Regions from separate parts of the Burkholderia lata genome, predicted to be linked through region 2. Evidence: predicted binding sites of a transcription regulator. Region 2 holds the regulator's gene; the other holds the start of a gene.
The links. Region 2 encodes FliA, which starts transcription of late flagellar genes. Its sites were predicted from a motif close to CTAAAGTTTNNNNNNNNNNNGCCGNTA; they were not measured.
Positions count from the first base shown of each region.

Region 1: BCEP18194_RS11140 (DUF4088 family protein) is a predicted target of FliA. The motif match lies at 1,465-1,491, and genes of this name have one in related genera.

Region 1 is NC_007510.1:1,140,626-1,145,038, reverse strand. Features, by position in the region: gene BCEP18194_RS11155 (AraC family transcriptional regulator) at 1-236, shown strand, start outside; gene BCEP18194_RS11150 (AzlC family ABC transporter permease) at 341-1,108, shown strand; gene BCEP18194_RS11145 (AzlD domain-containing protein) at 1,105-1,443, shown strand; gene BCEP18194_RS11140 (DUF4088 family protein) at 1,605-2,387, shown strand; gene BCEP18194_RS11135 (hypothetical protein) at 2,511-2,912, opposite strand; gene BCEP18194_RS11130 (RNA-binding S4 domain-containing protein) at 3,182-3,400, shown strand; gene norM (multidrug efflux MATE transporter NorM) at 3,536-4,413, shown strand, end outside.
Region 2 is NC_007510.1:231,091-235,503, reverse strand. Features, by position in the region: gene ahcY (adenosylhomocysteinase) at 149-1,567, opposite strand; S-adenosyl-L-homocysteine riboswitch at 1,600-1,716, opposite strand; gene BCEP18194_RS06925 (RNA polymerase sigma factor FliA) at 1,825-2,559, opposite strand; gene BCEP18194_RS06920 (flagellar biosynthesis protein FlhG) at 2,582-3,400, opposite strand; gene flhF (flagellar biosynthesis protein FlhF) at 3,393-4,413, opposite strand, start outside.

The DNA.
Region 1 (4,413 bases), 910 kb from region 2:
CACAGGCGGCCGGCCTGTCGCCGTTCCATGCAGCGCGCCTGTTCACCCGCACGACCGGCATGCCGCCGCACGCGTGGCGCAACCAGTTGCGCTTGCAGCGTGCGCTGGCGCCGCTGCGCGCGGGCGTGCCCGTCGCCGACGTCGCGGCGGCCAGCGGTTTCGTCGACCAAAGCCACTTCACCCGGCATTTCAAACGCATGTTCGGCGTGCCGCCCGGGCGCTGGCAGGCGAGCTGACGCGCAGCGTCCGGCCCATCGCCGCGATACCGCCGGCACCGCTGCCTCCCGCAAGCGCAAGAACATACAAGCCGGCACACCCCCTGCCCGCTATCCTCCAGTTCATGGAGGAGCACCCTTTGAACCCGACACCCGCATCGCCTGCCCGCCGCCCATTGAACGAATGGCTCGACGGCGCACGCGACACGATCCCGATGATGATCGGCGCCGCCCCGTTCGGCGTGATTTTCGGCACGCTCGTTGGCGGCGGCCCGCTCGCCGCGTGGCATGGTGCGCTGATGTCGCTCGCCGTGTTCGCGGGCTCCGCGCAGTTCATCGCGCTCGGCCTGATCGCGGGCAGTGCGAGCTTCGTCGTCGTGCTCGCGACCACGCTGATCGTGAACCTGCGTCACCTGCTGTACAGCGCAACGCTCGCACCCTATGTCGCCCACCTGCCGCTGCGCTGGCGTGCGACGCTCGGCGCACTGATGACCGACGAGGTGTTCGCGGTCGCCTATGCGCACTACCGGCATTTCCCGCCGGGCGCGATCGGCCCCCACTACTTCTTCGGCTCGGGGCTCGCGATGTACCTGAACTGGCAGGTCTGGACGCTCGCGGGGATCGGCTTCGGCGCGGCCTTCCCGGGCCTGCAGTCGCTCGGTCTCGATTTCGCGATGGCGGCGACCTTCATTGCGATCGTCGTCCCGCAACTCGGCACGCTGCGCTATTTCGCGGCGGCCGTGACGGCCGGCACGCTCGCGTACTTCTGGCAGGGCTGGCCGTACAAGCTCGGGCTGCTCGGCGCAGTCGCCGCCGGCGTCGCGATCGGCGTCGCGCTCACGCTGCTGCACGAACGCACGCGCGCCGGCTCACGCACGGAGGCTGCATCGTGAGCTACGCGCTGCTGATTCTCGGGATGGCCGTCATCACCTACGCGATCCGCTCGACGCTGTTCCTGTTCGGCGAACGGCTGACCTTCCCGCCCCTCGTGCGGACCGCGCTCGGCTTCGTGCCCGTCACCGTGCTGACCGCGATCATCGTGCCGATGGCCGTCTCGCCGCACGGCGGCACGGCCGAGCTGACCTGGCGCAATCCGCAGCTCGTCGGCGCGCTCGCTGCCGTGCTCGTGTCGGCCGCCACCCGCCGCCCGCTCGTGACGATCGCGGCGGGGCTCGCGGTGTTCTTTTTCTGGCAAGGGGTCGTGCTGCCCCACTGGCTGCCCGCCTGAGTACACGCTCGGTTGCGCGCGCTCAAGTTTCCGCCCGGTACGCCGATATAGGGAATGAAGACCCGCCACCGGCCTCGGCGCGCACCGGTCAGTCGACGCTGCGCCCGTCCCGGTGCGCCGTGCCGGCCATCGGCTTGCGCGGGCCGCCATCGAGACGATTCATGGGCCAGATCACCCTTTCCCTCAAGGACGACACGCTCGAGTCCCTGCGCAAGGACTACGACGCGTTCGTCCGCGTGTCGCTGAAACTCGACCCGCAGTTCGCGACGCCGTCGTTCGAGGATTTCCTGCGCGCCAAACTGCTCGACAACATGGTGCCGCTGACCGAGCACGCAGTGCAGCGGATGCTGCAGGGCGGTCAGTACGCGTGGGCAAAACGCACGCTCGACAAGGAATTTCCGGACGTCGTCGCGATCCTGATGCGACAGGCCGGCGAATTCGGCTTCGGCTTCGCGTCGCGCTCCGAATGGACCCCCGACGAACTCGCGAAGGCTTGCCGCGATTGGGCAAAAGCGATCGTCGCCGAAGCCCAGGGCGACCCATCGCTGATCGATCCGCTCGCTTCGCAGATCAAGGGGGCGGCGCAAGACATCCAGACGCTCGAGGAACTGATGCAGACGCCTGCGTGGCGGCTCGCGGAATCGCTGCGACAACGAGTCTACGAGGCCAAGCTCGCGTGCGAGATGAGCGTCGGCAGCACCGCGCGCGACAAGCTCGGCGAACTGCGCGGACTGCTGCGGCTCGGGCTCTCGCACGGCTCGTTCCAGAAGCAGGAAGCGCAGCAGATCATGGAGTACCTGCGGCTGCTGAAGCCGGAGATCTTCGTCGAGGAACCGTACGACGTCTTCGCCCGCCTCGCCGCGTGGCTGCGCAGCGTATTCACCCCGGCTGCCGCGCGGCCGGCGCAGGGCCAGGGACAAGGGCAAAGCCAACGGCGACCGTAACGGCACGCCCGATCGCATCGACACATGAAAGCGGCCCGATTCGCGCAATGCGAACCGGGCCGTGGGATGGCCACCGTCGCGACGCCCCCTCCGGGACGAGCGTCGCGCGGCGTCGGGCACCGCTTACTGCGTGGCGCCCTGGGCCGATGCACCGCCTTCCGCGCCGACCGACGCGCCGCCTTCGGTCGCTTCACCGGCCTTCGCCTTGGCCGAGCCGACATGGCTCTTGGCCGACTTCGCGGCATGCTTCGTGTGCTTCTTGGCCGAATGGACGGCCGACGACGCGGTATCCTTCGCGCCGTCGGCTGCCGCGCCGACCGCATCGGTTGCACCGCCAGCCGCGTTACCCGACGCATTCGCGCCCGCACTGCCCTGCATGCCGGCACCAGCGCCCGCAGCCGGCGTCTGCGCCTGTACGCCGGCACCGGCAGCGCCCTGTACCGCCGTGCCCGTCTGGGCAAATGCGGCCGAAGTGGCGAACGCCGTCAGCGCGGCACCGATCAGCATCGTACGAATCTTGGACATGGCAATTCTCCTCAGGAAGTTGTGAGCCCGAACCGCAGCGATGCGGTCCGTTGCGTTCCCGCCGCAACACGCAGCAGGTACGACAAAAGACCCGCGGCCGGCACGGCCGGTTCGCGAATCTCTCAGACTGTTACCCACCGTTTCATTTGCTGACGAATGGCTCACACTCCCTAACATCTGCCTCCGGCGGCCGGCCGCGCTCGCGCGCCGGCCCGCGGTGCCGTATGATGCGAGGCGATTCCTCCCGCGCATTGCGCACCCTCTTCGTCATGCCCAACCTGGATTTCACGCTGACCGGCGAATACGTCGAGCTGCACAACCTTCTCAAGATCACCGGCCTCGCGGACAGCGGCGGCACCGCGAAGCTGATCGTCGCGTCCGGCGCGGTGAAAGTCGACGGCGCGGTCGAGCTGCGCAAGACCTGCAAGATCCGCGCGGGCCAGGTCGTCCTGCTCGGCGACACGCGCATTGCCGTGCGCGAAGCCTAGGGCCGACGGTTCCCCCTGCCTGCGACATGGCCATCGGCGCGCGCGTTCGACACGGTTCGAATAAAGCCGTAAGCTAGCCGTCTCTCAAAATAAATACATATAGCGCGGGCCCGCACCCGCGCGAGCGCCCATTCCATGTCGCATTCCGGTCTTACGCGGACGGCCGCCGCGCCGCCGTCCCTGTCCAGTCACGCCGCCGATACCGCGCGCCTCGCCGCGCCGCTCGCGATCGCGCAGCTCTCGCAGATGGCGATGAGCGTCACCGATACCGTGCTGCTCGGCTCGCTCGGCCCCGATTCGCTCGCGGCGGGCGGGCTCGGCGCGAACTTCTTCTTCGTCATCGTGACCGTGCTGCAAGGCGTGCTGTCGTCCGTCAGCGTCAGCGTCGCGCACGCGCGCGGCGCCAAGGCCGACGAGCGCGTGCCCCACATCTACTGGACCGGTTTCGCGCTGTCCGTACTGCTCGCGATTCCGGCCATCATCGCGCTGTCGCTGTCCGAACCGATCCTGCTGATGTTCCACGAGCCGCCATTGCTCGCGCATCACGTCGGCGAATACACCGGCATCCTGCGCTTCGCCGCGCTCGGCAGCCTGATCGGCGTCGGGCTGATGCGCGCATTCCTGCCGGCGATCGGCGCGGCGCGCCGGCTGCTGTGGGTGTCGATCGGCGGCGTCGGCGTCAACGGCGTGCTGAACTACGGGCTGATCCACGGCGCGTTCGGGCTGCCGCGCCTCGGCTTCCTCGGTTCGGCGGTCGCAACGACGATCACGATCTGGCTTACCGCACTCGCACTGATCTGGCTGCTGCACGGCCGGCAACGCTTCCGTCATTTCGTCACGGCCGCGCGCCCGAAGCTGCCGATGATGGGCGAACTGATCGGCATCGGCTGGCCCGTTGCGATCACGTACGGCGTCGAATCGACGCTGTTCCTCGCGACCGGCCTGACGATCGGCGTGCTCGGCGCGACGTCGCTGGCCGCCCACCAGATCGCGCTGAACGTCGCGTCGGTGGC
Region 2 (4,413 bases):
GTTGTCGATCGGTACGATCAGTGGCCGCCGCCGGCTGCCGCGGGTGCCCGAAGGCGCGCCGCGGCAGCCGGCGATCCGGCGCGCCGTGCCGCCATGCCGGGTACGCGTCGGCGACGCGCGCACGGCACCGCGGCAGCGGCGCGTCGGATCAGTAGCGGTAGTGGTTCGGCTTGAACGGGCCGTCCTTCTGCACGCCGATGTACGAAGCCTGCTCGTCCGACAGCACGGACAGGTTCGCGCCGATGCGCGCCAGGTGCAGGCGTGCGACCTTTTCATCGAGGTGCTTCGGCAGCACGTACACCTTGTTCTCGTACTCGTTGCCGCGCACGAACAGCTCGATCTGCGCGAGCGTCTGGTTCGCGAACGAGTTCGACATCACGAACGACGGGTGGCCGGTCGCGCAGCCGAGGTTCACGAGGCGGCCTTCCGCCAGCAGGATCACGCGCTTGCCGTCCGGGAAGATGATGTGGTCGACCTGCGGCTTGATGTTTTCCCACTGGTACTGGCGGGTCGACGCGACGTCGATTTCCGAGTCGAAGTGACCGATGTTGCAGACGATCGCGTTGTGGCGCATCGCCTTCATGTGATCGTGGCCGATCACGTGGAAGTTGCCCGTGGCCGTCACGAAGATGTCGGCCTTGTCGGCTGCGTATTCCATCGTCACGACGCGGTAGCCTTCCATCGCCGCCTGCAGTGCGCAGATCGGGTCGATTTCGGTGACCCACACGGTGGCGCCCAGGCCGCGCAGCGATTGCGCGCAGCCCTTGCCCACGTCGCCGTAGCCCGCGACGACCGCGACCTTGCCCGCGATCATCACGTCGGTCGCGCGCTTGATGCCGTCGACCAGCGATTCACGGCAGCCGTACAGGTTGTCGAACTTCGACTTCGTGACCGAATCGTTCACGTTGAACGCCGGGAACGGCAGGCGGCCGTCCTTTTCCATCTGGTACAGGCGGTGCACGCCGGTCGTGGTTTCTTCGGTCACGCCCTTGATGTGCGCGAGGCGCGTCGAGTACCAGGTCGGGTCCGCGTCGAGGTGCTGCGCGATCGACTTGTACAGCGCGACTTCTTCCTCGTTGGTCGGCTTCGCGATCACCGAACGGTCCTTCTCGGCCTTCGCGCCGAGGATCAGCAGCAGCGTTGCGTCGCCGCCGTCGTCCAGGATCATGTTCGCGAATTCGCCGTTCGGCCATTCGAAGATGCGGTGCGAGAATTCCCAGTATTCGTCGAGCGATTCGCCCTTGAACGCGAACACCGGCGTGCCGGCTTCGACGATCGCGGCAGCGGCGTGGTCCTGCGTCGAGAAGATGTTGCACGAGGCCCAGCGGACGTCCGCGCCGAGCGCCTTCAGCGTCTCGATCAGCACGCCCGTCTGGATCGTCATGTGCAGCGAACCGGCAATGCGCGCGCCCTTCAGCGGCTGCTGTGCCTTGTATTCGTCACGGATCTGCACGAGGCCCGGCATTTCGGTCTCGGCGATGTTCAGTTCCTTGCGGCCCCAGCCGGCCAGCGCCATGTCGGCGACGACGTAATCGTTGGAAGCTTTGGAATCGATAATGGCGTTCATCACGCCCTCCTTTCTAAAAAGTTTCTAGATTGGTGACGTGAGCGCCGTTCAGGAAGCGGGGCCGACGCGGTTGTGCCGCACAAGCTGCTTGGTGAAGCCTTCCGAGCCTGGCGGACGCAGAGTGGTCCGTCGCAACGCTCCTCGGAAAGCGGAGAGGATTGTAGCAAATCGGCGCGCAGAATGCGCAAGCACGGCGCACGACTGCGCGCCGACGGCGCAAGCGCGCGGCGTCGGCGCGTGCAGCCGTCAAGAAAGGGTCAGGACTCCGCGCCGACCCACGCCTGTTCGCGCAGCCGCGCGCGCAGGCGCGCGACGGCCTGGCTGTGCAGCTGGCACACGCGCGATTCGCTCACTTCGAGCACCGCGCCGATCTCGCGCAGATTCAGACCCCGTTCGTAGTACAGCGACATCAGCAGCTTCTCGCGCTCCGGCAGCCGCTCGATCGCCTCGACGAGCGCTTCGCGCAGGTGCTCGTCGAGCAGCGCGGACAGCGGATCGGCGTGATCGACGCGGTAGCGGTCGAGGAACGGCTCGTCGTCGGCCGCGCGGTCGAAATCCTCGTAATAGATCAGTTGGCTGCCGTGCAGGTCCTGCAGCATCCCCTGGTACTCGTCGAGCGGCATGTTCAGGTGCTGCGCGATCTCGGTCTCGCTCGCCGAGCGGCCGAGATTCTGCTCGACCTGGTGCACCGCGTGCTCGACCTCGCGCGACGTCTTGCGCAGGCTGCGCGGCAGCCAGTCGTTGCTGCGCAGCTCGTCGAGCATCGCGCCGCGGATACGCTGGGTCGCGTAAGTCTCGAACTGCGCGCCCTGGTCTTCCTTGTAGCGGCCGGCCGCGTCCATCAGGCCGATCATGCCGGCCTGAATCAGGTCGTCGAGGTCGACGCTCGCCGGCATCTTCGCGACGAGCTGCAGCCCGAGGCGTCGCACGAGCGGCGCATATTGCGCGAGCACGTCGGCCTGGGACATCTTTCCTTGAGCGTTGTACATCATGGCTCTCTCCTTCCGGTGGCGTTCACGCGGCGTGTGCCGCGCCCGCCTCATACGACGGCTTGCCGCCCGCGTGCACGGCGCGGCCCGCACCCGAACGCGGGCGCATCGGCCAATACAGCAGGTCGGCGGCAATCTGCCGGTAGTCGCGCGCGGCGGCCGACGACGGGAACGCATCGACCACCACACGCATCAGCTCGCGTGCGTGTTCGACGAGCGGATCGGCGCTCACGCAGCCCGCGTCGGCGATCGACACCGTCAGGTAGCGGCTCGCAACGCCCGCGAGGTTGTCGAACGCGACCTTCGCGTCGGCATGGCTGCCGACGTGATTGGTCAGCACGCGGAACTGCGCGAACGCATGCGCGAAATGCAGCCGCTTCATGCACGCATACGCCTCGGTGATCGCCTGCGCGGCGACCCGCGTGACGACCAGCACGTCGTGCGCTTCGCGTGCGAGCGCCGAGAACGAACCGTCGGCGCCGATCTGCGCGTCGACGAGGACGATGTCGGCCGGCCCGTCGATGAAATCGCTCAGTTGTGCATCGGTGTAGCCGGTGCGTGCGAGCCGCGCGGCGGCGCACAGGCTGAAGCCGGCCGCGACCCGCGTGCGTTCGCCGTCACGCAGCCACGCGCCCGCCAGCGTCGCGCTGGCCGAATGCACGTCGGCTCGCTCGTCGACGACGAGCACATCCTTGCCGAGCGACGCGAGCGCCGCCGCGAGGCTCACCACGGTGGACGTGCAGCCGACACCCGCCGGCCCGCCCGTCACCGCGACGATGCGCGATGCGCGCCCGGCCAGCAGGCGCCGCAGCCCTTCGGCCTGATCGATGATTCGTTTATCCAAATCGCACCTCGTGCAGCTCGGCGGTGGAACGTGCGGTCAGTGCGGAAAGCAGCGTCGGCATGTCCTCGTCTTGCGGCACGAAGGGCGAGCCGTCGCGCGGTACACAGAACGCGCTCTTCAGCAGGAATTTGGTCGAGGCGACGTACAGGTTCTCCGGCACCTTCTGGCCGGTCGACACGTAATGGATCGGCAGCTTGTAGCGGATCACCGTGTCGAGCACGCCGCCGAGGTGGGTCGCCTCGTCGAGCTTCGTGAGGATGCAGCCGGCCAGGTCCGGATGCTCGCCCGCGCTGCGGTACGCCTGCACGACTTCGTTGAGCGTGTCGCCGTGGCTCGTCGCGTTGAGCAGCAGCAGGCGCTGAACCGGCGCGTTCGCACCGTGCAGCATCGCGATCTGGTCGGACACCGCGCGGTCGCGCTGGCTCATGCCGATCGTGTCGATCAGCACGATGTGCTTGTTGCGCAGCTCGGACAGCGCCAGTGCGAGGTCGCCCGCATCCTTCACCGCGTGCACGGGCACGCCGAGGATCTTGCCGAAAATGCGCAGCTGCTCGTGGCCGCCGATCCGGTAGCTGTCGGTGGTCAGCAGCGCGACCTTGCTCGCGCCGAAGCGCATCACGCAGCGCGCAGCGAGCTTCGCGGTGGTGGTCGTCTTGCCGACGCCCGTCGGCCCCATCAGCGCGAACACGCCGCCGCGCTCCATCAGCGCATCTTCACTTTCGAGCACCGGCAGGTTCGACGCAAGCACCGACTGCGCCCATTCGGTGGCCTGTTCGAAGGTCTGCGCGCCGTCGCCGGCCGGCATGTTGTCGACCAGCATCCGCACGAGCTGCGCGGAGAAACCGGCCGCGAACAGGTGCTTCGTCAGCGCGCCATGCACGGCGCTGCGACGCTGGCGGTCGTGCCACATCAGGCTGTCGAACTGCTCTTCCATCATCCCGCGCAGCTCGCCGAGCTCCTGCATCACCGTATCGTTGACGATCCGCTCGATGCGCGACTTCACGGCGTCGGCC